4 regions of the Streptomyces sp. NPDC102270 genome follow, and region 4 is predicted to be linked to each of the others. Evidence: riboswitches for the same ligand, from Rfam matches in the RefSeq annotation. Region 4 holds a riboswitch; each other region holds the start of a gene.
What was found. A riboswitch is a leader RNA that binds a small molecule or an ion and turns the genes downstream of it on or off. The one in region 4 is predicted to bind cyclic di-AMP.
Positions count from the first base shown of each region.

Region 1: linked by a shared signal. The riboswitch ahead of ACIRP7_RS37580 (M23 family metallopeptidase) and the one ahead of ACIRP7_RS23965 (peptidoglycan DD-metalloendopeptidase family protein) in region 4 are both predicted to bind cyclic di-AMP.
Region 2: linked by a shared signal. The riboswitch ahead of ACIRP7_RS09500 (transglycosylase SLT domain-containing protein) and the one ahead of ACIRP7_RS23965 (peptidoglycan DD-metalloendopeptidase family protein) in region 4 are both predicted to bind cyclic di-AMP.
Region 3: linked by a shared signal. The riboswitch ahead of ACIRP7_RS12595 (M23 family metallopeptidase) and the one ahead of ACIRP7_RS23965 (peptidoglycan DD-metalloendopeptidase family protein) in region 4 are both predicted to bind cyclic di-AMP.

Region 1 is NZ_JBIWLX010000022.1:114,773-121,753, forward strand. Features, by position in the region: gene ACIRP7_RS37565 (GNAT family N-acetyltransferase) at 1-383, opposite strand, end outside; gene ACIRP7_RS37570 (HPr family phosphocarrier protein) at 580-861, shown strand; gene ACIRP7_RS37575 (GntR family transcriptional regulator) at 988-1,683, opposite strand; gene ACIRP7_RS37580 (M23 family metallopeptidase) at 1,873-2,625, opposite strand; cyclic di-AMP (ydaO/yuaA leader) riboswitch at 2,639-2,802, opposite strand; gene ACIRP7_RS37585 (M16 family metallopeptidase) at 2,992-4,380, opposite strand; gene ACIRP7_RS37590 (M16 family metallopeptidase) at 4,377-5,777, opposite strand; gene ACIRP7_RS37595 (DNA topoisomerase (ATP-hydrolyzing) subunit A) at 6,103-6,981, shown strand, end outside.
Region 2 is NZ_JBIWLX010000004.1:362,007-368,987, reverse strand. Features, by position in the region: gene ACIRP7_RS09525 (ABC transporter substrate-binding protein) at 1-131, shown strand, start outside; gene ACIRP7_RS09520 (sugar ABC transporter permease) at 128-1,123, shown strand; gene ACIRP7_RS09515 (carbohydrate ABC transporter permease) at 1,120-1,983, shown strand; gene ACIRP7_RS09510 (LacI family DNA-binding transcriptional regulator) at 2,014-3,042, shown strand; gene ACIRP7_RS09505 (HAD family hydrolase) at 3,349-4,161, shown strand; gene ACIRP7_RS09500 (transglycosylase SLT domain-containing protein) at 4,165-4,647, opposite strand; cyclic di-AMP (ydaO/yuaA leader) riboswitch at 4,653-4,825, opposite strand; gene ACIRP7_RS09495 (polyprenyl synthetase family protein) at 5,350-6,360, shown strand; gene ACIRP7_RS09490 (outer membrane lipoprotein carrier protein LolA) at 6,595-6,981, shown strand, end outside.
Region 3 is NZ_JBIWLX010000005.1:484,522-491,502, forward strand. Features, by position in the region: gene ribA (GTP cyclohydrolase II) at 1-144, shown strand, start outside; gene ACIRP7_RS12575 (response regulator) at 148-798, opposite strand; gene ACIRP7_RS12580 (histidine kinase) at 786-1,937, opposite strand; gene ACIRP7_RS12585 (hypothetical protein) at 2,009-2,275, opposite strand; tRNA gene ACIRP7_RS12590 (tRNA-Met) at 2,539-2,612, shown strand; cyclic di-AMP (ydaO/yuaA leader) riboswitch at 2,911-3,068, shown strand; gene ACIRP7_RS12595 (M23 family metallopeptidase) at 3,080-4,105, shown strand; gene ACIRP7_RS12600 (aldo/keto reductase) at 4,170-5,120, shown strand; gene ACIRP7_RS12605 (PrsW family intramembrane metalloprotease) at 5,137-6,525, opposite strand; gene trmB (tRNA (guanosine(46)-N7)-methyltransferase TrmB) at 6,577-6,981, opposite strand, start outside.
Region 4 is NZ_JBIWLX010000011.1:106,630-113,610, forward strand. Features, by position in the region: gene ACIRP7_RS23950 (DUF6126 family protein) at 1-66, shown strand, start outside; gene ACIRP7_RS23955 (tyrosine-protein phosphatase) at 79-876, opposite strand; gene ACIRP7_RS23960 (alpha-galactosidase) at 1,084-3,159, shown strand; cyclic di-AMP (ydaO/yuaA leader) riboswitch at 3,466-3,627, shown strand; gene ACIRP7_RS23965 (peptidoglycan DD-metalloendopeptidase family protein) at 3,632-4,546, shown strand; gene ACIRP7_RS23970 (SGNH/GDSL hydrolase family protein) at 4,805-5,590, shown strand; gene ACIRP7_RS23975 (TetR/AcrR family transcriptional regulator) at 5,683-6,291, opposite strand; gene ACIRP7_RS23980 (Glu/Leu/Phe/Val dehydrogenase dimerization domain-containing protein) at 6,340-6,981, opposite strand, start outside.

The DNA of each region.
Region 1 (6,981 bases), on a different contig from region 4:
GCGACGCCCCGCCCCTGGTGGGCGTCCTGGACCAGGAAGGCGACCTCGGCCTCGTCGGCGGGGGCGGTGGCGGGCATGCCGTCGGCGCCGATGCGGTCGTAGCGTACGGTGGCGATGAACTCGCCGCCGACCGTGGCGGCGAGTCCCACCCGGTCCACAAAGTCGTGGTGCGTGAAGCGGTGGACGTCCTTGGCGGACAGGCGAGGGTAGGGCGCGAAGAAGCGGTAGTACTTCGACTCGTCCGAGACCTGCTCGTAGAAGCTGACCAGGCGATCGGCGTCGTCGACGGTGATGGGCCGGATGCGCGCGGTGCCGCCGTCGCGCAGCACCACGTCGGCCTCCCAGTGGGCGGGGTACTCGTGCCGGTCCGACGCGCTCTGCATGGGCCCCAGAGTACGGCTCGCGTACGACAACGGCGCGAGGCAGTCTGTGGAGAACACGCGAGGACGCGCAAGGACGGAACTCGGGCCGAGGCCGCGGTCCGAACACTCCCCCGGCGGGACTTCAGGTCCTGTCCGGGGACACTTCACGTGTGGGAAACTGGTCTAGACAACCCTGAACACCGAAGGGCAGCATCACATGGCTGAGCGCCGCGTCAACGTCGGCTGGGCCGAGGGCCTCCACGCCCGCCCCGCTTCCATCTTCGTCCGGGCCGCCACGGCCGCAGGTATCCCGGTGACGATCGCCAAGGCCGACGGCAACCCCGTCAACGCGGCCTCCATGCTGGCCGTTCTCGGCCTGGGCGCCCAGGGCGGCGAGGAGATCGTCCTCGCCTCCGACGCCGAGGGCGCGGACGCGGCCCTCGACCGGCTCGCGAAGCTGGTCGCCGAGGGGCTCGAGGAGCTTCCCGAGACCGTCTGAGGGAAGGTGCCTTAAAAGCACCGAGGGGCTCGTCCGAATTACCGGGCGGGCCCTTCGAATTTCCCTTTTACGGGCAGCGGAAATACTCCCCCTCGAATTCCCCCCTCTTTGTATACGGTGCCCGTGTTAATGCCGCAGACCTGTCACGTTTACAGGATGTTGCGAGGTCCTCACACGGTCCGCGCGGTCCTGTCCGGAGGTGAACCGCAGCCGGTGCACCGCGCTCGAGCGCTCGGTGTGCAGCGCCGTGATCGCCCGCGCGCGCTCGCCGTCCCCGCGTGCCACCGCGTCCACGATCGCGCCGTGCTCCGCCCAGGACTCCACCGGGTTGGCGGGCGCGTCCACGACGTACATCCAGGCGATCTTGTGGCGCAGCTGGGTCAGCATCGAGGTCAGCGCGGGGCTGCCGGAGGCCTGCGCGAGCGTCTCGTGGAACCAACCCCCCAGGGAGCGCAGATCGTCGCTGTTGCCGCGCCTGGCCCGCTCCTGACCCAGCCTGACCAGGCCGCGCAGCACCTTCAGATGGGCCTCGGTGCGTCGCTGGGCGGCCCGGGAGGCGCCGAGCGGTTCGAGGAGCATGCGCATCTCCAGGAGGTCGGCGCCCTCCTGCTCGGTCGGTTCGGCCACACACGCGCCCGCGTGACGCCGCGTCACCACGAAGCCCTCGGCCTCCAGTGTGCGCAGGGCCTCGCGGACCGGGACCCGGGAGACGCCGTAGCGGCGGGCGAGCAGTTCCTCGGTGAGCCGGCTCCCGCGCTCGTGGACACCGGCGACGATGTCGTCCCGGATCGCCGTGCATACCGAGTGCGCCGGAATACGCATGTCCGACCTCCGTCTTAATCCCCGTGAAACGTCGCCGATTGACGTGTGTTCAGTGACTCTATTGCAATGAGCGGGAATTTCCGACGGCGGACCGGAATCCGGGGATATTTTTTGGACAACGGGGCCCCGGAAACGACGAAAACCCCGGCTCGGGGAGCCGGGGCCTCGCGGGGATCGCGCGGTGGGTCGTCAGACGTTCACGCCGTGCGAGCGCAGGTAGGCGACGGGGTCGATGTCCGAGCCGTACTCGGGGGTGGTGCGCGCCTCGAAGTGCAGGTGCGGGCCGGTGACGTTGCCGGTCGCGCCGGAGAGACCGATCTGCTGGCCGGGGGTGACCGACTGGCCGACCGAGACGCCGATGGACGACAGGTGGCCGTACTGGGTGTACGTGCCGTCGGCCATCCTGATCACGATCTGGTTGCCGTACGACCCGCCCCAGCCGGTCTCCACGACCGTGCCGCGGCCGACCGCGTGGACCGAGGTGCCGCTCGCGGCGTGGAAGTCGACACCGGTGTGGCTGCCGGAGGACCACAGGGAGCCGCCGGACTTGTAGCCGGTGGACACGTAGGAGCCGGAGATCGGGGCGCCGAAGCGGTTGAGGCGCTTGCGCTCGGCCTCGCGGGCGGCCCGCTCCTTGGCCTCGCGTATCTCCTCAGCGCGCGCCTCGGCCTTGCGCTTGGCCTCCGCCTCCGCCTTCTTCAGCGCGGCGGCCCGCGCCTGGGCCTCGGCCTGGGCGTCGAGCTGGTCGGCGAGGGACTCTCCGACGCTGACGACGGGCATGAGACCGGTCTGCTCGACGGAGTTGTCGGCGGCGAACGCCGGGGCTGCGATGGTGCCGATGACGCCGGTGGTGGCGAGGGCCGCGACACCCGCCGCGCGGGCGGTGGTGCGCTTCATGCGGCTGGGACGACGGTGCTTCCCGGTGGCGCAGGTGAACGCCATGTGGTGGCTGGTCCTTTCCTTCCTTCTCGCCTACCGGGTTAGCTGACGGGTTCGGAGCAGGAAGGTCTCCTACGGACCCCCTCGCGGTGCGCGGGCGTCCGATTCACCCCAGGGACGCATGGTTGGGTCCCCGGCTCCCCTGGCTCGCGCCATGCGGGGACTCGGCGATGGCTGTCCGGTGCCGCGGGCGCGGCGCAGTGCCTGACGGACAGCCCAGAGGACGCTAAGCGGGGCCACTTTCAATCCCCAAACCGATCAACGGTTTTGTAGCGCATCCCACAGGGCAGACGGGCAACCTCCTGCCCAATTCGGACATCAGGGGCTCTGGTGACCTTGCGTCACCAGAGCCCCTGGGGCCGGGACCCTCTACTCGGCCGTCACGACCTTGACTTCGCCGATGCCGAGCGCCTCGACGGGCTCCTTGATGGCGGCCGCGTCGCCGACCAGGATCGTCACCAGCCGGTCCACCGGGAAGGCGTTCACGACGGCCGCGGTGGCCTCGACGGTGCCTGTCGCGGCGAGCTGCTGGTACAGGGTCGCCTGGTAGTCGTCGGGCAGGTGCTGCTCGACCTGGTCGGCCAGCGTGCTCGCGACGGCCGCGGCCGTCTCGTACTTGAGCGGTGCCACACCGACAAGGTTCTGTACGGCGACATCGCGCTCGGCGTCGGTCAGACCGCCCTCGGCGAGCGTGCGCAGCACCTTCCACAGGTCGTCCAGGGCGGGACCGGTGTTAGGGGTGTCGACCGAGCCGCTGATGGCGAGCATCGCGGCGCCCGAGCCGTCCGGGGCGGACCTGAGGACCTGCCCGAACGACCGTACGCCGTAGGTGTAGCCCTTCTCCTCGCGCAGGACGCGGTCCAGGCGGGAGGTGAGGGTGCCGCCGAGGCAGTACGTGCCGAGCACCTGCGCGGGCCACACGCGTGCGTGCCGGTCGGCGCCGATACGACCGATCAGCAGCTGCGTCTGGACGGCTCCGGGGCGGTCCACGATGACGACCCGGCCGGTGTCGTCGGCGGTCACCGGCGGCACGGGGCGCGGCCGGCCCGTGGACCCCGTCCAGGAGCCGAGGGTGTCGCCGAGCAGCGCGTCCAGGTCGATGTCGGTGAGGTCGCCGACGACCACGGCGGTGGCGGTGGCGGGGCGCACGTGCTTCTCGTAGAAGGCGCGTACGGCCGCGGAGTCGATGTTCTCGACGGTTTCCTCGGTGCCCTGGCGCGGGCGCGACATGCGCGAGTCCGCCGGGAACAGCTCCCTGGAGAGCTCCTTGGCGGCGCGACGAGACGGGTTGGCCAGCTCGTGCGGGATCTCGTCCAGGCGGTTGCGGACGAGCCGCTCGACCTCGCTGTCCGCGAACGCGGGCGCCCGGAGCGCGTCGGCCAGCAGACCGAGGGCCTTGGCGAGGCGGGAGGCCGGTACTTCGAGGCTGAGGCGGACGCCCGGGTGGTCGGCGTGCGCGTCGAGGGTGGCGCCGCAGCGCTCCAGCTCGGCGGCGAACTCCTCGGCGGAGTGCTTGTCGGTGCCCTCGGAGAACGCGCGCGCCATGATCGTGGCGACACCGTCCAGGCCGGCCGGCTCGGCGTCCAGGGGCGCGTCCAGGAGCACCTCGACGGCGACGACCTGCTGGCCGGGGCGGTGGCAGCGCAGCAGGGTGAGGCCGTTGTCGAGCTTCCCGCGCTCGGGGGCGGGGAAGGCCCAGACCTTGGGCTCGCCCGCCTGCGGCTGCGGGTGGAATTCCATCGCGGCGAGCTCGGTCACTTGGCCGCCTCCTCGTTCTCGTCGGTCGCTTCCACGGTGGCGGCGGAGTCCGGGTCGTCGGCGCCTTCGGCGTCCTCGGCGCTCTGGGCGATCTCGGCCGGGGCGGTGGGCTCGTAGACGAGCACCGCGCGGTTGTCGGGGCGCAGCTTGGCCTTGGCGACCTCCTGCACCTCCTCGGCGCTCACCTCCAGGACGCGCTGCACGGCGGTCAGGGCGAGCTGGGGGTCGCCGAACAGGACGGCGTAACGGCACAGTTCGTCGGCGCGGCCCGCGACGGTGCCGAGCCGGTCGAGCCACTCGCGCTCCAACTGGGCCTGGGCGCGCTCCATTTCCTCGGCCGTGGGTCCCTCGGCGGCGAACCGCGCGAGCTCCTCGTCGATGGCGGCCTCGATGACCGGCACCTCGACGTCACCGGAGGTCTTCACGTCGAGCCAGCCCAGGGAGGGCGCACCGGCCAGGCGCAGCAGGCCGAAGCCGGCCGCGACGGCCGTACGGTCGCGCCGTACGAGCCGGTTGTAGAGGCGGGAGGACTCGCCGCCGCCGAGGACGGTGAGGGCGAGGTCGGCCGCGTCCGCCTCGCGGGTGCCGTCGTGCGGGAGCCGGTAGGCGGCCATCAACGCGCGCGCGGGGACCTCCTCCTCGACGACCTCGCGCAGCTGCTCGCCGATGATCTCGGGCAGGGAGCCGTCACGGGGCGCGGGCTTGCCGTCGTGCGAGGGGATGGAGCCGAAGTACTTCTCGATCCAGGCGAGCGTCTGCTCCGGGTCGATGTCGCCGACGACCGACAGGACGGCGTTGCCCGGCGCGTAGTAGGTGCGGAAGAACGCGCGCGCGTCCTCCAGCGTGGCCGCGTCCAGATCGGCCATCGAACCGATCGGGGTGTGGTGGTAGGGGTGACCCTCCGGGTACGCGAGCGCGGTCAGCTTCTCGAACGCGGTGCCGTAGGGGACGTTGTCGTAGCGCTGCCTGCGCTCGTTCTTGACGACGTCGCGCTGGTTCTCCATCGACTCGTCGTCGAGGGCGGCCAGCAGGGAGCCCATGCGGTCGGCCTCCAGCCAGAGGGCGAGCTCCAGCTGATGGGTCGGCATGGTCTCGAAGTAGTTGGTGCGCTCGAAGCTGGTGGTGCCGTTGAGCGAGCCGCCCGCGCCCTGGACGAGCTCGAAGTGCCCGTTGCCCTTGACCTGTCCGGAGCCCTGGAACATCAAGTGCTCGAAAAGGTGAGCCAGGCCGGTACGTCCCTTGACCTCGTGGCGCGAACCGACGTCGTACCAGAGGCACACCGCCGCGACCGGGGTCAGGTGGTCCTCGGAGAGCACCACGCGCAGGCCGTTGGCCAGGCGGTGCTCGGTCGCTGTCAGGCCCCCGGTGCCTGCCTGGTCTGTGGCCGTGTGACCCATGGGCATGTACGTCCCTTCGATCGCGTTCGCGGTCGTGGAAACCGCGGTTTTCCTGCCGGTCCTGCCACTGTATGCAAGCGTGCGGACCCTCGGCGAAGTTCCCGGAGCGCGTACGCCCACAGCGGATCGCGTAGCCTGCGGGCAACCGTGACGGAGGCGCTGTGCCGTTGCCGGGCCGGGCGGCCCGGCCGGGCCCTGGCCCGGACTGTCAGTGCCGCGGTCCACAATGGTCCGCGCAGACCCGTTCACGCTTCAGCAAGAGTGAGCCAAAGGGCCGACGTGAGCGACCCGTAGGCGAGCGACCAGAAAAGAGGAGCCGGCAGCGATGGCCCGCCGCAGCACGAAGACCCCGCCGCCCGACGACTCGTACGAGGAGCGGATCCTCGACATCGACGTCGTGGACGAGATGAAGGGCTCGTACCTCGAGTACGCGTACTCGGTCATCTACTCCCGCGCGCTCCCCGACGCCCGCGACGGCCTCAAGCCGGTGCACCGGCGCATCGTCTACCAGATGAACGAGATGGGCCTGCGCCCCGACCGCGGCTATGTGAAGTGCGCCCGCGTGGTCGGCGAGGTCATGGGCAAGTTGCACCCGCACGGCGACGCGTCGATCTACGACGCCCTCGTGCGCATGGCCCAGCCCTTCTCGATGAGCGTGCCGCTGATCGACGGCCACGGAAACTTCGGCTCGCTGGGCAACGACGACCCGCCGGCCGCCATGCGGTACACCGAGTGCCGCGCCGCCGAGGCCGCGAGCCTGATGACGGAGTCCATCGACGAGGACACGGTCGACTTCGCGCCGAACTACGACGGCCAGGAGCAGGAGCCGGGCGCGCTGCCCGCCGCCTTCCCCAACCTTCTGGTGAACGGCGCCTCGGGCATCGCGGTCGGCATGGCCACCAACATGGCGCCGCACAACCTCACCGAGGTCATCGCGGCCGCCCGCCACCTGATCCGCTACCCGAACGCGGATCTGGACGCCCTGATGAAGCACATCCCGGGTCCCGACCTGCCCACCGGCGGCCGGATCGTCGGTCTCTCCGGCATCCGGGACGCCTACGAGACGGGCCGCGGCACCTTCAAGATCCGCGCGACGGTGTCGGTGGAGACGGTGACGGCCCGCCGCAAGGGCCTGGTCGTCACCGAGCTGCCCTTCACGGTCGGCCCGGAGAAGGTGATCGCCAAGATCAAGGACCTGGTCGGC
Region 2 (6,981 bases), on a different contig from region 4:
CCTTCCAGGACGCCTTCGGCAAGGCCACCAAGGCGAAGAAGGAGACCCAGTTCGACTCCGCCCTCGCCACCGTGCAGTCGAAGACCTTCGCCGACATGAAGAAGCAGGGCTTCGAGGTGACCGAGGCATGACCAGCGCTCCGCTCAAGGGCTCCGACCTCATCGAGGCCGGGCCCTTGGCGGACGGCACCGGCACCGCCCCGTCCGTCCGCCCCAGCCGCCCCCGCCGCCGTGGCCGCAGCGCACCGTACTGGTTCCTGGTGCCCACCCTGACCCTGTTCGCCGCCTTCACCGTGGTGCCCATCGGGTACGCGATCTGGCTGAGCCTGCACAAGGTCCGGGTCAAGGGCATCGGCCTCGGCAAGGGCGCCCGCGAGCAGGTGTGGAACGGCATCGGCAACTACACCGACGTCCTGAACGACTCCGAGTTCGGCCACAGCGTGCTGCGCGCCTTCGGATACGGCCTCATCGTCATCCCGACCATGCTGGGCCTCGCGCTGCTGTTCGCGCTGATGCTGGACACCCCGAAGGCACGCAGCGCTCCCTTCGCCCGGCTGATGATCTTCCTGCCGTACGCGGTGCCGGGCATCATCGCCGCCCTCATGTGGGGCTTCCTGTACCTGCCGGACGTCAGCCCCTTCTACTACCTGCTGGACAAGTTCGGCCTCCCGCAGCCTGACCTGTTCGACGGCGGCAACCTGTACCTCTCCTTCGCCAACATCGCGGTCTGGGGCGGCACCGGCTTCAACATGATCGTCATCTACACCGCCCTCAGGGCGATCCCGGCGGACATCTACGAGGCGGCCAGGATCGACGGCGCGACCAATCTGAGCATCGCCCTGAAGATCAAGATCCCGATCGTGATGCCCTCCCTGGTGCTCACCTTCTTCTTCTCGGTGATCGCCACCCTCCAGGTCTTCACCGAGCCGATGGCACTCAAGCCGCTCACCAACGGCCTGCCCAGCTCGTGGAGCCCGCTGATGGCCATCTACGACAAGGCCTTCCTCCAGTCCGACATCTACGGCGCCTCCGCCACCGCGGTCGTCCTGGCCCTGGCCACGTTCGTCCTCTCCTTCACCCTGCTGCGCATCTCCGACCGCTACACCCGGGAGGACCGGGCATGACTCCCCTCACCCTCACCGCCAGGCCCAAGGGCGGCCGCACCGCCTGGGTGCCCACGATCGTCCTGATCCTCGGCGCGCTGTACTGCCTGATCCCCATCGCCTGGGTGGTCGTCGCGGCGACCAAGGACCGGTCGGAGCTCTTCTCCACCTTCACCCTCGCCCCCGGCACCGGCCTCTTCCAGAACCTGAGTGACCTCACCGCCTACCGCGACGGCATCTTCTGGCGCTGGATGGCCAACTCGGCCTTCTACGCCGGTCTCGGCGCCCTGCTCTCCGCCGCGGTCTCCGCCGCCGGCGGCTACGCGCTCGGCCGCTACAGCTTCCGCGGCCGTGAGGCGGTCTTCAAGATGATCCTGGCCGGCGTCCTGGTGCCGTCCATCGTGCTGGCCGTACCGCAGTACCTGCTGCTGTCGAAGCTCGGCATGGCCGACTCGTACTGGTCGATGCTGCTGCCGTCGATCCTGTCGCCGTACGGCGTCTACCTGGTCCGCATCTACGCCGCCGCGTCCGTGCCCGCCGAGCTCATGGAGGCCGCCCGCATGGACGGCGCCAGCGAGTGGAGGATCTTCTCGCGGATCGCCGTACCGATGATGATGCCCGGGCTGATCACGGTGTTCCTCTTCCAGTTCGTCGGCATCTGGAACAACTTCCTGCTGCCCTTCGTCATGTTGGCCGACGACGAGAAGTTCCCGATCACTCTCGGCCTGTACACGCTGCTCGCCCAGGGCGCCTCGCAGCCCGCGCTCTACACCCTGGTCATCACCGGATGTCTGCTGGCGATCCTGCCGCTGATCGGGCTCTTCCTGGTGATCCAGCGGTTCTGGTCGCTGGACCTGATGAGCGGCGCGGTCAAGGCCTGAGGCCCCGGACCACTTTCACGAACGAGGAACATGACCACCAGCGCGAACGGACGCCGCAAGCCACCGACCATCCACGACGTGGCCCGGGAGGCGGGCGTCTCGCGGGGCACCGTCTCCCGCTTCCTGAACGGCGGCCACTACGTCTCGCCCGCCGCCCGGCGGGCGGTCGAGGCCGCCGTCAGGAAGACCGGCTACGTGGTCAACCGGCACGCCCGCAGCCTCAGTACGGGCCGGTCGGACTCGGTGGCGTTCCTGCTGACCGAGCCGCAGGAGAAGTTCTTCGAGGACCCCAACTTCAACATCCTGCTGCGCGGTTGCACCGAGCGGCTCGCCCAGCACGACATCCCGCTGCTGCTGATGCTGGCCGAGAGCGACGACGACCGGCGCCGGCTGACCCGGTACATCACCTCGGGTCACGTCGACGGGGTGCTGCTGCTCTCCAACCACAGCGGTGACCCGGTCGCGGCCGAACTGCACCACGCGGGGATCCCGTTGGTGGTCTGCGGCAAGCCGATAGGGCGGGGGACCAAGGTCAGTTACGTGGCCGCCGCCGACCGGGAGGGCGCGCAGGACATGGTCCGCCATCTCCTCGCGGGCGGCCGCCGCCGCATCGGCATGGTCACCGGGCCGCTGGACATGCCGGGCGGCCCCGACCGCCTCGGTGGCTACCGGGATGTCCTCGCCGAGGCGGGCCTGCCCTACGACCCGGCGCTCGTCGTCGAGGGCGACTTCCGGCGCAGCGGCGGTGAACGGGCGGCCCGCCGACTGCTGGCCCAGGCCCCGGACCTGGACGCGGTGTTCGTCGCCTCGGACCTCATGGCCCTCGGGGTCGTGGGCGTCCTTCAGCAGGCCGGGCGTTCGGTCCCGGAGGACATCGCAGTCGGCGGCTTCGACGACTCCCCGGCGGCCACCGCCATCACCCCCGCCCTCACCACCATGCGCCAGCCCTTCGACCGCATCAGCGCCGAGATGGTCCGCATGCTGCTGGCCCAGATCGCGGGCGAGGACACGGCCGGAGTGATCCTCCCCACGGAACTGGTGGTACGGGACTCCGCGTAGCGCTCCGCCGAGGCGCGGTGCGGTGGCGGGCGCCCGCACGACGCAGGTGGGGGCGAGGCGAGGCATGGTGACGCGGCGCACGGCGGCCCGGCCGTTGCGCACCGCTCCCTGTCCAGCCGCCGCGTCAACAGGGCGGAGCCGCAACGGACATGCCCCGGCCCGGCCTGCCCGGTCTCGTGGCGCATACCGGCGGGCCGTCCCGCGCCGCCGCACCCCCGGAACCGGAACTGCCGTCAACGGATGTGAAAGCAGGAGCCGTCCGGTTCGCGTCGAGTCGCGGGGGCCAACCATCCGTATTCTCTGATCATGGCCGCCTCCACCGCATATTCACTCATCGCCACCGACCTGGACGGCACGCTGCTCCGCGCCGACGACACCGTCTCGGACCGGTCGCTGGCCGCGCTCGCGAAGGTGGCGGAGAGTGGAGCCCGGCATCTCGTCGTGACGGGACGGCCGGCGCCCAGAGTGCGGTCCCTGCTCGACGACCTCGGCAGTACGGGGCTCGCGGTGTGCGGACAGGGCGCGCAGGTGTACGACGCCGGCGCGGACCGGCTGCTCTGGTCGGTGACCCTGGACCGGGAGCTGGCCGAGACCGCGCTCGGCAAGATCGAGGCCGAGGTCGGGCAGGTGTACGCGGCCGTGGACCAGGACGGTGTCGAGGGGCTCACGCTCATCGAGCCCGGCTATCTGATGCCCCACCCGACCCTGCCCGCCGTACGGGTGGGCAGGCGCGACGACCTGTGGTGCGAGCCGATCAGCAAGGTGTTGCTGCGCCATCCCTACCTGTCCGACGACGAGTTGGCGGTCACGGCGCGTGCGGTGGTGAGCTCGCTGGCGACGGTCACCATGTCGGGGCCCGGGACCGTCGAACTCCAGCCATGCGGCGTCACCAAGGCGACCGGCCTCGCGCTGGCCGCCCGGCACCTGGGTCTGGGCCCCGAGGTGACGATCGCCTTCGGGGACATGCCCAACGACATCCCCATGTTCGACTGGGCGGCCCGTGGTGTGGCGATGGCCAACGCCCACCCCGAACTCAGGGGCGTGGCCGACGAGGTGACCCTGTCGAACGAGGACGACGGCGTCGCCGTCGTCCTCGAAAGACTGTTCCGTGCGGCGTAGTTCCTAGTACGCGCCAAACACGTTGTCGATGGACCCGTACCGCTGGGCCGCGTAGTTGCAGGCCGCGGTGATGTTGGCCACCGGGTCGTACGGGTCCCACGAGGTGTTGGCCACGTGGTACGCGTTGAAGGTCGGGTCGATCACCTGGAGCAGGCCCTTGGAGGGCGTGCCGGCCACCGCGTTGGAGTCCCAGAGGTTGATGGCGTAGGGGTTGCCGGAGGACTCGCGGATGACGTTGCGGTAGATGCCGTCGTAGGAGCCGGGAATCCCGTGCTCCGCCATGACGGCGAGGGAGGCCCGGATCCAGCCGTCGAGGGTGTTGGAGTAGCCGAGCGTGGTCGCGGTCTGCACGGTCGGGGTGGCCGCGGACGCGGTGGTGGCGCCGATGAGGGGGAGCGCGAGTACGGCGGCCCCGGTGCCGGCGACGGCGAGCTTGCGGACGAGACGGCTGGTGCGGGTACGTCGGTGCTGAGCGGCAGCGGACATGGTGAAGTTCCTCTCCGTCGCCTGCGAGGTGAGCTGTCGGGTTCGGGCGGGAGATGCCCGGCCACGCCTACGAAAGGCGTGACTTCACCCCAAGCCGTGCCGGTATGTCCGAAGACGCCCGGTCCGGCGGTCAACCTGGTTCCCCCGCTCCTGCCATGGTTCTCGGTGGGTGTACGGGCGGTGGCAGGATTCGGCGTCCGCCCGACAGGCCGGGAACGTATGCGAGAGCACATGTCCGGAACAAGTGGCGAATTCACATGAGGTGCCTATTGACCTTGGTAGGAGGCATTTGAGGTACTTGATCCTTTGCGTTCGCCAAGCCTCAACTCGCGCACGGGCAAAGGCGGATCAGTGCATTCCGGTTTCATGCCGGTTCACCAGCACAAGTGGGTCAAGTCACACTGGAGTGCAAGGGGTGCAAAAGGGGCAAGAAGTCTCAACTCATGTTCAACCGGCAGCCCGTGGGATTCGCTGCTCCCGCGCCCGTCCCGCAATGGCGGCCGATTCCGTACAAGTCGGTAGATATTTGTTCTTATCAGATGATCGAAAACATACCGGCCGTGATCCGATACCGCCCGGCATGGACGGGGCGGGCGCTATCGGTGATCCAAAGGTGACCGGATACGCTGACTTGAGTGATGGCAGCGACCTATCGACATTCCGTGTGACCGCCAGTAGACACCAGCAGACAGGAGACCCCTCGTGACCGTCGTCGGGCCGTTCGGGCTGAGCGTGCGGGACCAGGCTCTGGAAGCCGATGTCCAGGCCGGATTGACGGCTGTCGAGGAGGGACTGCTCGAGGCCACCAAGAGCGAGGTCCCCTTCATCACGGAGGCCGCCCAGCACCTGGTGCGAGCGGGCGGAAAGCGGTTTCGGCCGTTGCTCGTGATGCTCGCCGCCCAGTTCGGTGACCCCTATGCGCCGGGCCTGGTGCCGTCCGCCGTAGTGGTGGAGCTGACCCACCTCGCGACCCTTTACCACGACGACGTCATGGACGAGGCCGAGGTCAGGCGGGGCGTCGACAGCGCCAACACCCGCTGGGGCAACTCGGTGGCCGTGCTGACGGGCGACTTCCTGTTCGCGCGCGCCTCGCACATCCTGGCCGACCTCGGGCCCGAGGCGGTCCGGGTGCAGTCGGAGGCGTTCGAGCGCCTGGTCACCGGCCAGATCCTGGAGACGGCCGGGCCGCAGGACGGCCGCGATCCGGTCGAGCACTACCTCGACGTGCTCGGCGGCAAGACGGGCTCCCTGGTCGCGGTCTCGTGCCGCTTCGGGGCCATGATGTCGGGCGCCGACGAGACCGTCGTGGACGTCCTGACCCAGTACGGCGAGCGCCTCGGTGTCGCCTTCCAGCTCGCCGACGACGTGCTGGACATCGCCTCCGACTCCCGCGAGTCCGGCAAGACGCCGGGCACCGACCTGCGCGAGGGCATCCCCACGATGCCCGTGCTGCGGCTGCGGGAGCGGGCCGCCCGGCTCGGCCTTGCCGAGGACATCGCCCTGTGCGAGCTGCTCGACTCCGACCTCACGGACGACGCCCGGCTCGCGGAGGCGCTGGCGGCCCTGCGCACGCACCCCGCGCTGGAGCAGGCCCGCCGGGACACCGTGCGCTACGCGCAGGACGCGCGCGCGGCCCTGGCACCGCTGCGGGAGTGCGACGCGAAGGCGGCGCTGATGGAGCTGTGCGACGCGGTGGTGCATCGAGCGGGCTAGGCCGGCCGCCCGACAGAGCGAACGCCCCCTACGGGTCGGAGGGGGCGTCGGCATGTCGTGTCATACCCCAGGTGTACACGGAGTTGGCTCCGAGGTCTGACGCATTCTCATGGCCGATTTGGTCAGATGGACATCACGGAAAACACCACTCCTCACCGATTCGGGTGAGAATGGCGGCTACGGGTGGATGCATCTGAGTGGACAGCCGCCGCCGACGACGGAGGTAAGGCACATATGGCACCGTACGAATCCGACGACAGCGTGACCGCCGCGGACGCCGAAGAGCTGCGTTCCGCGCGCCGGCGCAAGGCCGCGCGGTACGTCGTACCGGCCACGGTGGTGGGAGTCGCGGCGGCGACCATCGGGCTCGTCCCGGCGCTCGCCGACTCCGGCGACCCCAACCTGCCGAAGATCAGCGCACAGGAACTCATCGAGAAGATCGCCGCGTCGGACGTGCAGCAGCTGTCCGGCACCGTGAAGATCACCACCGATCTCGGTCTGCCGGACCTCGGCGGCCTGGAGAACTCGCTCGGCTCCGCCGCCGGGCCCTCCGGCTCGGGCAACGGCTCGTCCGCCGACCCCACCACCAAGCTCACCGAGCTCGCCTCCGGCACGCACACA
Region 3 (6,981 bases), on a different contig from region 4:
CGCGACCTCGGCATCGACGTCCGCGACCGGGTGCCCACCGGCGTCTTCACCACCGCCCACAACGTCCGCTACCTGCGCGCGAAGGTCCTGCAGACCCAGCACACGCTGCCGCTGGGGGAGTTGACCGAACTCGGCGTCGGCTGACCGTCACCTGGGCGTGTGCGCGAGATAGGCCAGCACGGCCAGGACCCGCCGGTGGCCGCTGTCGCTCGGCGGCAGGCCCAGCTTGAGGAAGACGTTGCCGATGTGCTTGCTGACCGCGCGTTCGGTGACGACGAGGGTTTTGGCGATGGTCGTGTTGTCGTGGCCCTCGGCCATCAGCTTCAGCACCTCGCGCTCGCGCGGGGTGAGGGAGTCGAGCGGGGTGTCGCGGCGCCGGGTCAGGAGCTCGGTGACGACCTCGGGGTCGAGCGCCGTACCGCCGGCCACCACCCGCTCCAGCGCGTCGAGGAACTCGTCGACCCGGCCGATCCGGTCCTTGAGCAGGTAGCCGACCCCGCTGGTGCCACCGGCCAGCAGCTCGGCGGCGTACGACTCCTCGACGTACTGCGAGAGCACCAGCACCGGGAGTCCCGGGATCCGCTCCCTCGCCTCCAGGGCGGCCCGCAGGCCCTCGTCGCGGAACCCGGGCGGCATCCGCACATCGAGGACGGCCACGTCGGGCCGGTGTTCGAGCAGGGCCGGCAGGATCTCGGGGCCGGTGCCGACGACGGCCACGACCTCGTGCCCGGAGGAGGTCAGCAGAAGGACGAGCCCCTCTCTCAGAAGGGCGTTGTCCTCGGCGATCACCACACGCACGGCAGCTCCACATCGATCACGGTCGGGCCCCCGACGGGGCTGGTCACTTCGAAGGTCCCGTCGAGCGCGGCGACCCGGCGCCGCATACCGAGCAGCCCTGAGCCCGCGGACTCGTCGGCGCCGCCCCGGCCCTCGTCCCGCACCCGCACGGTCAGACCGCGCCGGGTCCTGGCCAGCCGGACCTCGGCCCGGTCGGCGCCGCTGTACTTGGCGACGTTGGTGAGCGACTCGGCCACCACGAAGTAGGCCGCGGCCTCCACCGCCGCGGGCGCCCGGGTGCCCTCGTCCAGGCCGCCGTCGTCCACTCCCACGCCGAGCCCGCTGCTCGCGGCGAGCGCCCGTACCGCGCCGACGAGACCCCGGTCGGTGAGGATCGGCGGGTGGATGCCGCGCACCACCTGCCGCAGCTCCGTCAGCGCCTGTTCGGCCTGGTCCTGGGCGTCGTCCAGCAGTTTGCGGGCGGCGTCGGGGTCCCGCTCGTAGGCCCGCTTGGCGAGTCCGATCCGCATCGACAGCGCCACCAGGTTGGCCTGGGCGCCGTCGTGCAGGTCCCGCTCGATGCGGCGCAGTTCGGCCTCGTGCGCGGCGATCGCGTCGGCCCGGGTCTCCCTCAGCTCCTCGACCCGCCGGGCCAGCCTGGCCTCGGGGGAGGGCATGAGCAGCACGGTCGACCAGCGGGCCTCGGTGTCCGCGAGCCGCACGATCAGCGGCAGGGCGACCGGGGCGCGGCGCAGCGCCCCGGCCCACACGCCGTCGACGACCAGGCCGAGGGGCCACAGCGGGAGGGCGAGGGCGAGGAGGGCGCCGTAGAGATAGTAGGCGAGCATCCAGCGGAGGTCCCTGAGCGTGCCGGGATCCCGCACCGAGATGCGCAGCCGTTCACGCAGGGTGCCGGTCATCGGTGTGTACGCCTCGGGGATCTCCCGGCCCGTCCACAGGGTGGTCAGGTTCCGCTTGGCGCCGGCGATCCGCCGTATCAGCAGCACGGCCTCGGGCAGCAGCCAGCAGCCGACCACGGCGACCGTGCCGATGGCGGCGATCAGCAGCACGGTGATGAAGAGGTACATGCCGAAGCACATCGCCGCGGCCACGACCAGATGCACGGTCGCCACCGCCGCACGCTGCACCGACTTCCACATGCGGCTCACGCTAGACGAACGGCCCCGGGCGCACGGTGTAGCCCGCTACACCATCGGGGCCCGGACGAGGATCACTCCCCGCCGCCGTCCTCGCTCTCGCCATGGCCCTGGTCCCGCACCCAGTTCCTGTGGGCGTTGGACCCTTCACGGCCGGGAGAGAGCTTCAGCACGGTCCCGTCGTGGAACTGCTCCAGGCTCGTCACCACATAGGGCGAGCCGGCCCGCACCGCCAGCCGGATGCCGCCGTTGCCGAACTCCGTCACCCGCAGCGTTCGCCCGCCGGAGAGCGGGATGTCCCGCTCGCCGATCTCCACCGGTCGCTCGTCGGCTGCCGCCATGGTCCCCTCCTGGTTTGGTGAGGGGCGCCACGGTACGCCGCTCCCGGCAGGCGGATCGGACCTGCGCCACACCCGGCCGCCTGGGCCCCGGGCACACCGCCGCCCTGCTGCACACCGGCCGCCGTACGGGAGAGGGAGCCCGCGGACGCCATCGCCGCGGCGACCGCCCATGTCGCCGGGACCGCGCCCACCGGGGTGTGCGGCGGCGAGAACAACCCTGGCGTGGACCACTCTCCGGATGACGTATGCTGGTTACACAACGACGCGGGGTGGAGCAGCTCGGTAGCTCGCTGGGCTCATAACCCAGAGGTCGCAGGTTCAAATCCTGTCCCCGCTACTCACGGCTCAGGGCCGGAGTCCAGTTCACTGGACTCCGGCCCTGAGTGTTTTCCCCTTCGTGACGTGATGTGACGCGGGGTGAGCGCGTGACCGCCCTCCGCGTTACAGCTGACATACCGTCAATGTCCGTGTGGGGCTTGAGTGAAGGTCAACTCGCCCGTTTTTAGGCGTTCATGGGCCGTAAGTCCAGCGTGATTTCGTTAATGATCAAGCGGAACAGCTTGGAATCGGGCCCCCGCGTCTATTAACGTTCGATAACGCAGCGCGGTCGTCCCAGCCGTCACAAGAGACGGCTCCGTGCTCATGCGCCGAATCCCGCAAGGGAACCGGGGAACCACCAACTTGGGGTGAATCGCTCGTACGCCACCGTGGCAGCACGGTCGGTATACGCGCGTAGGAGACCTTCCTGCTCCGAACCCGTCAGCTAACCCGGTAGGCGAGAAGGAAGGAAAGGAGCGCGCCCACGTGGCGTTCAACCCGCCTGCCCCCGAGGCGCCGTACGTCCCGAGCGACACCCTCGTATACGGCGGCTACCGTGCCGACGACGAGGCCCCGCTCGGCGAGTGGAACCCCACCGCGGACTCCCTCGCTCCCGTACGAGGCCGGCATCGCGTCGCCAAGCAGCGTGGCGGAGGGTTCGCCCGTAGCTCCACCGTTCTGGGCGTCGGTGTCATAGCCGCCGTCAGCGCCGGCGGGATGGCCAGCGCCAACACCGGCAAGCCGCCGGTCTCCATCTCCATGCCCGACCTGCCCAACGTGGGCTCGCTCATCTCGGACGACTCGGCCCCCGCCGCGGACGACACGAGCGCCTTCAGCAGCGTCGGCGCCACCACCGCCGACACCGCCAAGGGCACCTCGGACGCCGGTGAGGCGCTGCGCTCGCGCATCCTGGCCCAGGCCGAGCTGCAGCAGGACCAGCTCGACACCAAGGACGCCCAGGCCATCGCGGACGCCGCCGAGAAGGAGGCCGACGCGGCCGCCGCCAAGGCGGAGAAGGAAGCCCAGGAGAAGGCCGCCGCCGCGAAGAAGAAGGCGGAGGAGGCGGCCGCGAAGAAGGCCGAGGCCGCGCGCCTGGCCGAGCTCGCCAAGCAGTACACGCTGCCGACCTCGTCGTACACCATCACCGGGACCTTCGGTCAGGCCGGTTCGCTGTGGTCCTCCGGTTACCACACGGGCCTCGACTTCGCCGCTCCCACGGGCACGCTGATCAAGGCGATCCACAGCGGCACCATCACCGAGGCCGGCTGGGCCGGTTCCTACGGCTACCGCACGATCCTCACCCTCGACGACGGCACCGAGCTGTGGTTCTGCCACCAGTCCTCGATCAGCGTCAGCGTCGGCCAGAAGGTCGGCACCGGTGACGTCATCGGCCGCGTGGGCGCCACGGGCAACGTGACCGGCGCGCACCTGCACCTGGAGGTCCACCCGAACGGCTCGGCCGACGGGATCGACCCGATGGCGTGGCTGCGCGGCAAGGGGCTCACTCCCTGAGGTTTACGGCGATTTTGCGGCCGTGGCGGAAGACCGGGGTCCGGTGCTTGCGTTGACGTAGGACATGACTTCTTCTCCGCTTCGCAAGCTCGGTTCCTCCGACCTCGAGGTCTTTCCGCTCACCCTCGGCGGCAACGTCTTCGGCTGGACCGCCGACGAGGCCACCTCCTTCGACGTTCTCGACGCGTACAACGCGGCCGGCGGCAACTTCGTCGACACGGCCGACTCGTACTCGTCGTGGGCCGAGGGAAACTCCGGCGGCGAGTCCGAGGCAGTCATCGGCAAGTGGCTGGCGGCCCGCGGCAACCGTGACGACGTCGTCATCGCCACGAAGGTCAGCCAGCACCCGCAGTACCAGGGCCTGTCGGCGGCGAACATCAAGGCCGCCGCCGACGCCTCCCTGAAGCGCCTGGGCACCGACCACATCGACCTGTACTACACCCACTTCGACAAGACCGAGGTGCCGGTCGAGGAGATCATCGGCGCGCTGGACGAACTGGTGAAGGCGGGCAAGGTGCGGGCGATCGGCGCCTCCAACATCTCCGCCGCGCGCCTCGCGGAGTCCCTCGCCTTCTCCGACCGCGAGGGCCTCGCGCGCTATGTCGCTCTCCAGCCCCATTACAACCTGGTCTCGCGCGACACGTACGAGGGTGAACTGGAGGCGCTCGCGGCCCGGGAGGGCCTCGCCGCGGTCCCGTACTACGCCCTCGCCTCCGGGTTCCTCACCGGCAAGTACCGCCCCGGTACGACGGTCGACAGTGCGCGGGCCACGGGCGCCGGCAAGCACCTGGACACCGAACGCGGCCGCAAGGTCCTCGCGGCGCTCGACGACATCGCCGAGTCCCACACCGTCCCGGTCGCCACGGTCGCCCTCGCCTGGCTCGCCGCCCAGCCGACGGTCGCGGCCCCGATCGCGTCAGCCCGCACGGTGGAACAGCTGCCGGCGCTGCTGGGCGTGGCCGACCTGACCCTGACGGAGGAGGAGCTGACGCGCCTGACGGAGGCGTCGGCCTGACCCTCCGCCGCACGGTCTATGTGCGGTACGGGTTGTAGGCGGGGTACGGCACCGCCGGGTGGACCGGAGGCGTCGGCTGGGCGGGGTGGCCGGGGTGGCCGTGGTGCGTCGGCTGGGCCGGGTGAGCGGCGTATCCGTACGCCCCGTACACCGGCCAGGGCGGCGCGGCCACCGGTACCGGCGGTGCCGTGATCCGGGCCGCGTGGTCCAGCGCGGGCCGCGCGACATCCCGCCGCCGCCACAGCTCGTGCAGCAACTCCCGCTCCCGTACGACGAAGTCCGCGTTCGCCCGCCCGAGCCGCCCCCGGCGCCGCAGGAACGCCAAGGACGTCGCGTACGCCTCGTACTGCGAGACCGCCCGCGCCGCGGCCCGCCCGCCGAACTGCCGCCGGGCGTAGTCCCGTGCCACCCGCCGCGCCCGCATCGAGCCCAGCACATAGGGCTCGGTCGGCGTCAGCCACCCGGCGACGGCGTACGCGGGCAGCTCCTCGCGCACGGTCTTCAGCTCCCGCTGCCGTGTCCAGATGACCAGCCAGGTCAGCAGCGCGAACGCCGGCACCATGAACATCGCGTACACCGCGAAGAAGCCGTACTCCCCGAACGTCGACGAGCCGTTCCACGTCGCGTGCATGCCCATCGCGAGCAGCAGTCCGGACAGCGGGACGAGAACCCGCCGTACGTGCTGGCGTTCCGCCGACAGCGCGGAGATGCCGAAGCCGATGCCGGTCAGGACGGTGAACAGGGGGTGCGCGAACGGCGACATGACGACGCGCACGAAAAAGGTCGCGGCGGTGACCGAGGCGATGCCGCGGTCGCCGGTGAGCTGGTCGGTGCCGAAGGCGGTGCCCAGGTAGAGGATGTTCTCGGTGAAGGCGAAGCCGGTGGCGGTGACCCCCGCTATCACCACGCCGTCGACGATCCCGGTGAAGTCCCGTCTGCGGAACAGGAAGACGAGCAGCACGGCGGCGGCCTTGGCCGACTCCTCGACGATCGGCGCTATCACGGTCGCGCCGAGGGTGTCCGCGCCGGACGGGTCGGCGGTCGCCGTCGCTATCCACTTCGTCGCGAAGCTGTTGGCGATGATCGCTATCAGCGCGGCCGCGCAGGCGCCCCAGGCGAAGGCGAACAGCAGATTGCGCCAGGGCCCCGGTGCGACGCGGTCGAGCCAGCGGAACGCGGCTATGAGCAGCGGTACGGGCAGGACCGCGAGCCCCAGACCGACCAGGAACCCCTCGGTACCGGTCTGTTGACGGACCAGGGCGAGGATGACGAGCCCGGACAGGGTGAGGAGGGTGATGAGCGCGCCGTAGCGCACCCACTTCCGCTGCCACCAGTGCGCATGCCGCAGTGCACCGCCACCGGTGGGGTCACCGGAGTACGTCGGATACGGGGGAAAGGTGGCCACGGCATCGACCTTAACGAGACAGAGGCGCCGCCCGCAGGCGGGGCGGGGTGCTCAGGCGCCGGTGGGGGACTGGTCGGGTCGGTCGGATCGGTCGCCGTGCTGTACGCGGCGGAACAGCAGGTCGTTCACGACATGTCCCTTCTCCAGTCCCTGTCCCTCGAAACGGGTCAGCGGCCGGAACTCCGGACGCGCCGCGAAACCGCCGCCGGTCCGGGTGTTCTCGAAGGCCGGGTGTGCGGTGAGTACTTCGAGCATCTGTTCGGCGTACGGCTCCCAGTCGGTCGCGCAGTGCACCAGTGCGCCGGGCCGCAGGCGGGTCGCGGCCAGGTCCAGGAACTCGGGCTGGATCAGCCGCCGTTTGTGGTGCCGCTTCTTGGGCCAGGGGTCGGGGAAGTACACGCGCAGTCCGTCGAGCGAGTCTTCGCCGAGCATCTCGCGCAGCAGGATGATGGCGTC
Region 4 (6,981 bases):
CTCGCGGTCGGCCACGTCTTCGCGGCCTTCATCTACTTCCTCTTCGAGGTGGGAGCCGGGCAGTAGCCGCCGTACGCCTCAGTCGAGCAGCCGCTCCCGCAGCCGCTCACGGATCTCGGGGGTCAGGCCGAGGCCCTCTTCCAGATACGCCTCGACACTGCCCCACGTCTCCTCGATGGTCGCGAAAGCCGCCGTCAGATACTCGGCGCGGGCCTCGAACAGGGGGCTGAGCAGCTCCATGACCTCGGGGGAGTAGGCGTCGGCGGAGGTGCTGGTGCGCCGCACCTTGTAGCGGCGGTGCTTGGCGTTCGACTCCAGGTAGTCGGCGATGATCGCCTCACGCTCCACGCCCAGGGCGAGCAGGGTCACGGCGACGGCCAGACCCGCGCGGTCCTTGCCGGCAGCGCAGTGCATGAGAGCGGGCACGCTGTCCTCGGCGAGGGAGTGCAGCACCTGGGAGTGCTGGGCGGTGCGCTCCTTGATCATCGTGCGGTAGGAGTTGGTCATGCGCTCCGCCGCCTTGCCGTCACCGAGGAGCTCGCGCAGCTGCTCTATGTCGCCGTCGCGGACCATCTTCCAGAACCAGGTGCCCTCCGCCGGGTCGCTCAGCGGCAGGTTCACATTGGTGACGCCCGGCAGCTCGACGTCGGGGCCCTCCAGCTTCTGGTCCGCCGTGTTGCGGAAGTCGAAGATCGTGTGCAGGCCGAGCGAGGACAGGAAGGCCGCGTCGTCCTCCGTCGCGTGCGCGAGGTGGCCGCTGCGGAACAGCACTCCGTACCGCACCCGCCGCCCGTCCGCCGTCGGCAGCCCGCCCACGTCGCGGAAGTTGCGCACACCTGCCAGCTCGGGTTCGGTCGACGGGATCTGCTGCGTCACGGGGGGTCCTCCCAGCCAGGTTCCGTCGGCGCGGCTCGCCGGCGGAGGCACGCTCTCGACGATACGACATGATTCCTGGGGCAATGAGTTGTCCACAGGGCCGGCAACGACTTGTCCACAGCCGTTGCCACCAGGGCCGGTGCCCGCTGATGATGTTGGGGCCTGAGTGCACCTGTTGGCACCTGTTCGATCCTGTGAGGAAGCGCCATGCTGGAGATCGCCGAGAACGGCCGTACGTGGATTCTGTCCGGGCCGGCCAGCAGTTACGCCCTGCACCTCACCGCCGAGGACGAACTGCTGCACCTGCACTGGGGTCCGAGGATCACCCTGGCTGACGCCGAGGCCCTCGCCGTCCGTCCGCTGCCCGAGTACTGGCCCTTCGAGTCCCCGCTCGACGGACGCGAGGAGTACCCCGTCGAGGGCGGCCCCCGCTTCACCCGCCCCGCCCTGTCCGTGCGCACCGACGAGCGGCGCGGCACCGAGTGGAGCTTCGAGGCGTACGACACCGAGGGCGACGAGCTGCGGCTGCGGTTCCGCGACGGCGGGCTGGCCATCACGCTGCACTACCGGATGCGCGACGACGTCCTGGAGCGCTGGGTGACCCTGGACAACCAGGGGCAGGACCCGGTCGAGCTGCTGCGCGCCGACTCCGCCACCTGGACCCTGCCCGACCGCGAGGACGGCTGGCGGCTGTCCCAGCTGCACGGCCGCTGGGCCGCCGAGTCCCTGCTCACCCGGTCCCCCCTCACCTACGGCGAGAAGGTCATCGGCAGCCGCCGCGGCCACACCGGGCACCAGCACCTGCCGTGGGTCGCCCTCGACACCGACGCCACCGAGGAGCACGGCGAGGTCTACGGCGTCGCCCTCGGCTGGTCGGGGTCCTGGCGGATCGCCGTGGCGCAACTGCCCGACGCGCGCGTACAGATCACCGGCGGCGCCGGATACGACGACTCGGGTCTGTTCCGGCTGGCGGCCGGGGAGTCCTTCACGACACCCGTCTTCGCCGGACTCTGGAGCGACGGCGGCTTCGGCGGCGCGAGCCGCACCTGGCACGCCTACCAGCGGGCCCACGTCATCCCGCACGCGGACCAGGACCGGCCCGTGCTGTTCAACTCCTGGGAGGCCACGAACTTCGACATCTCCGAGGAGCAGCAGCGCACCCTGGCCCGGCGGGCCGCGGCGATGGGCGTCGAGCTGTTCGTGGTCGACGACGGCTGGTTCGGTGCCCGCACCAGCGACCGGGCCGGGCTCGGCGACTGGACGCCCAACCCCGACCGCTTCCCCGCCGGCCTCAAGCCGCTCGCCGACTACGTGCGCACCCTCGGCATGCAGTTCGGCATCTGGGTCGAGCCGGAGATGATCAATCCTGACAGCGAGCTGTACCGCGCCCACCCGGACTGGGTGCAGTACCAGACGGGACGGAAGCGGACGGAGTTCCGCAACCAGCTCGTACTGAACCTCGCGCGCGAGGACGTCCAGGAGTACCTGTGGGAGCAGCTCGACGCTCTCCTCTCCTCGGCCCCGATCGACTATGTGAAGTGGGACTTCAACCGCTGCTTCACGGACACGGGCTGGCCCGGTGAGTCCTACCCGCAGCGCCTGTGGGTGGACCATGTACGCGGCTTCTACACCCTCTTGGACCGGTTGCGGGAGGCCCACCCGGGCGTGGCCTTCGAGTCGTGCTCGGGGGGCGGCGGCCGGATCGACCTCGGGGTGCTCAGCCGCACCGACCAGGTGTGGACCTCGGACAACACCGACCCGCTCGACCGGCTCGCCATCCAGCACGGCTTCAGCCAGATCCATCCCGCGCGTGTGATGGCCGCGTGGGTGACCGACAGTCCCAACACCCAGCTCAACGACCGGGTGAGCTCGCTGCGATTCCGGTTCGTCAGCGCGATGGCCGGGGTGCTGGGGGTCGGCGGGGACCTCGCGGAGTGGACCGAGGAGGAGCTCGCCGAAGCCGCTCGGTGGGTGGGTCTCTACAAGGAGATCCGGCCTGTGGTGCAGCGCGGCGACCTGTACCGGCTTCGGCCTCCGCAGGGCGGGCTGAGCGCGGTGCAGTACCTCCTCGGGGACGAGACCGTCGTCCTCGCCTGGCTGCAGGCGCAGAAGTACGGCGAGCCCGTCCCCTCGCTGCGGCTGCGCGGGCTCGACCCGACAGTGTCGTACGAATGCCTCGAAACGGGCGAAGTGCACCGAGGTGCCGTATTGCTTCATCACGGACTTCGTACCGGTTTGCGCGGCGACCTCGATGCGACGGTTATCCGACTGCGTCGCATCTAGGGCTTGTGCCCGAATTGGCAGGTTCTCTCCCAACTCCTTTCGGTTTGAGGGTTCCTGTGAATTCGTGACGTGAGCAGCGTCATATCCGTGACGGTGTGTCGCCCGTCATGTTCACGTAATTCGCAGGTTTTCCAAGGGGATTCGGGTCGGGAGAAGGGCGTCCGATTCACGCAGGGTGACCGGTAATTCTCATACGGGATCAATGGGAACGCAGGCAAAGGGAACCCTTCACTTGTCCCTTTGCGTCTTGCTCGCTTACGTTCACCCCCGATCCGGTCGGACGCCCAATCCTGCCGCCGAGCGGATTCCCCACACTCACCCACCCGTGCAAGGCAGGAGCGGGGGACCCACAGGTAAAACCGCCTGTTCCGGTCTCCGGAACGGCTTGGGGTTAAGGCGCGTCCAGGCGCGTCCGGGCATCTCCAGCCCGCACCCGACAGCTCACCTCGCAGGCGCCGGAGAGGAATTCGTCATGCCCGCGAAGGGTAAGCACCGCCGTCCGAAGTCCCAGCGCTTCACCCGTTCGATAGCCGTCGCCGGAACCGGGGGCGCCGCGCTCGCCCTCCCGCTCATGGGGGCCACCGGCGCGCACGCCGCCACTCCCCAGTCCGTGTCGGAAAAGGCCGTTCAGTCGCTTCCGGTCGCGCAGAAGTCCGCCGAAAAGACGGCCGCGAAGAAGACCTCGACAGTGCGCACCTATTCGGTGCGCGTCGGCGACTATCTTTCGAAGATCGCTGATGAGCAGAACGTCAGCGGTGGTTGGAAGAAGCTGTACGCCGACAACCGTTCGGCGATCGGAGACGACCCGTCGCTGATCCATCCCGGTCTGAAGCTCTCGATCGGCAAGAAGGCCAGGACGAGCACGACGAAGACCGAGTCCTCTGCTTCGTCCTCGGCGAAGACCGAGAAGGCCGAGTCGAAGAAGTCCTCCTCGAACTCGACGGCCGCCACCCAGAGCGCCGCCACCACCAGCTCCAGCGGCTACACCCTTCCGGTCACCGGCGCCACGATCGGCACCGGCTACCGCGTGGCGGGCAGCATGTGGTCCAGCGGCTACCACACCGGCGTCGACTTCGTCGTCCCGACCGGCACCTCGCTCAAGGCCGTGGCCGCGGGCACGGTCGTCTCCGCGGGTTGGGGCGGCGCCTACGGCAACCAGGTCGTCATCAAGCTGAACGACGGCTACTACGCGCAGTACGCCCACCTGTCCCAGCTCTCCGTCTCGGCCGGCCAGACCGTGACCGAGGGCCAGCAGATCGGCCTCTCCGGCGCGACCGGCAACGTCACCGGCCCGCACCTGCACTTCGAGATCCGCACGACGCCGGACTACGGCTCCGACGTGGACCCCGTCGCCTACCTCCGCTCGAAGGGTGTCGCCGTCGGCTGACGATCCTCCTGTGCCACCGGAGGCCGGACCCCGATCCCCGGGTCCGGCCTCCGGTGTTTCCTCATGATCACTTCGTTGCGTTCTTGTGGCGGTCGCAACGTCAACATTCCTGATGATGGGCCTATTCCTGGTTTGGCCAACACTTTAGGAGTGGCTTATCTCACCGCCCGTCAAGCTCTTCTTACGGTCGCGTAGGTCACATTCGAAGGTGAATCATGAACGGCTGTGGCAGACGATTCGAAGAACGACAGCAGCTCAGTGATCGGGTCGTACGTGGCGGTGGGGGACAGCTTCACCGAGGGCGTCGGCGACCTCGGCCCCGACGGGGCGTTCGTCGGCTGGGCCGACCGGTTCGCGGTGCTTCTCGCGGACCGGCGGCCCGAGGGCGATTTCAGGTACAGCAATCTCGCCGTACGCGGGAAGCTCCTCGACCAGATCGTCGAGGACCAGCTTCCGCAGGCCGTCGAACTGGCACCGGACCTGGTGTCGTTCTGCGCCGGCGGCAACGACATCCTCCGGCCCGGTACCGACCCCGACGAGGTCGCCGAACGCTTCGAGCGGGCCGTGGCCCGGCTCACGCAGGCGTGCGGCACCGTCATGGTGACGACCGGCTTCGACACCCGTGGTGTGCCCGTGCTCAAGCATCTGCGCGGCAAGATCGCCACGTACAACGGACATGTGCGGGCCGTCGCCGACCGGTACGGGTGCCCGGTGCTCGACCTGTGGTCCCTGAAGACCATCCAGGACCGGCGGGCCTGGGACGGCGACCGGCTGCATCTCTCCCCTGAGGGGCACACGCGTGTGGCGCTCCGTGCGGGACAGGTGCTGGGACTGGAGGTGCCGGCGGATCCCGACCAGCCCTGGCCGCCGCTTCCCCCGCGCGGGCCGCTGGACGTGCGGCGGGACGATGTGCACTGGGCCCGGGAGTTTCTGGTGCCGTGGATCGGGCGTCGGCTGCGCGGCGAGTCCTCCGGGGACCACGTGACGGCCAAGGGCGTGCTGTCGCCGGACGACATCAAGAGCCGGATCGCTCCGGTGGCCTGAGTCGTGTGCGAGGCCGGTGCCGGGCGGGACGGATCTCGCCCGGCGGCCGCCGTGAGGCCCTCCGCCCGGGCGACCCGGCCCGCGTGTCGCAGCTACTCGGACCTCGTGCCGTCCAGGCCGAGTTCCCGTGCCAGGGCCTCGTCCACCCACTCCTGGGCCCGGGACCTGGCCACCGCGCCCGCGTAGGACGTCAGTTGGACGGCCAGGCCGTCCAGGAGGGCGGTGAGGCGCAGGGCGGTGGCTTCCGGGTCCGGGCAGGAGAACTCGCCCGCGGCCACGCCCTCGGCGATCACCTCCGTGAGCGCCGCCTTCCAGCGTCTGTCCAGGTCACGAATGACCTCCTGGAGCGCCGGCTCACGCAGGGCCACCGCCCAGCCCTCGATCCACAGCCGCCAGCCCTTGGCCTGGCCTGTCGGGGCGTACCAGCGCACGGCCGACCGGAGCCGGCGCAGGGCGCTCGTGCGGCGGCCGAGGAGCTTGCGCAGATGGGCCAGGTCGTCCTCGGCGGCGTAGGTGAAGGCGGCGGCGACCAGCTTCTCCTTCGTGGAGAAGTGATAGAGCACCAGGGCGTTGCTCACCCCGAGCGCCGAGGCCACGTCGGCGATCCTGACGGCCGCGACGCCCCGCGTCTCGATCTGCTCGATGGCGGCCCGCAGCAGCTCCTCGCGCCGCTCCGCCACTGTCAACCGCACTCTCGCCACGGGATCACCCTAGCCGTCCCCCTGCGGGTCCTCGCGCGTCGGGCCAGGTCAGCGGTACCAGCCGAACCGCTCCGCGATCACCGGCAGCCGGTCCGCGACCAGTGCGTGCGCGGCGGCGCGCGGTGAGGTGCCGTCCGCCTCGGCGCGCGCCAGCAACTGCCCGACCAGGGCGCGCATGGAACGTCCAATGTGCGCGAAGGCCTCGTCCGGATCCGCGCCGATGTCGCCGAACAGGGTCCACCACCACCAGGCGTTCGTCCCGGAGTTGACCACGACGTCCGGCAGTACGGTCACCCCGCGCGCGGCCAGCAGAGCCTCCGCCGCGGGCAGGACGGGCATGTTGGCCGCCTCGACGATCCAACGCGCCCGGATCCGTTCCTGGTTCCCGGTGTCGATCGCGTACGAGACGGCCGCAGGCACGAGTACCTCGGCGTCGAGCGACAGCCAGGCCTCACCGGGCAGTTCGCGGTCGGCGGGGCGCAGGGCGGAGCGGTCCACGGTGCCGTAGGCGTCCCGGGCGGCCAGCAGCGCCTCGACGTCGAGCCCTGCCGCGTTGAAGATCGTGCCCTTGATGTCGGCGACGGCCACGACCGTCAGCCCCGCGCGCGTGAGGAAGCGGGCCGTGGCCCCGCCCATGGTGCCAAGCCCCTGCACGGACACGCGCGTGCCCGCGTACGGAACTCCGGCCGC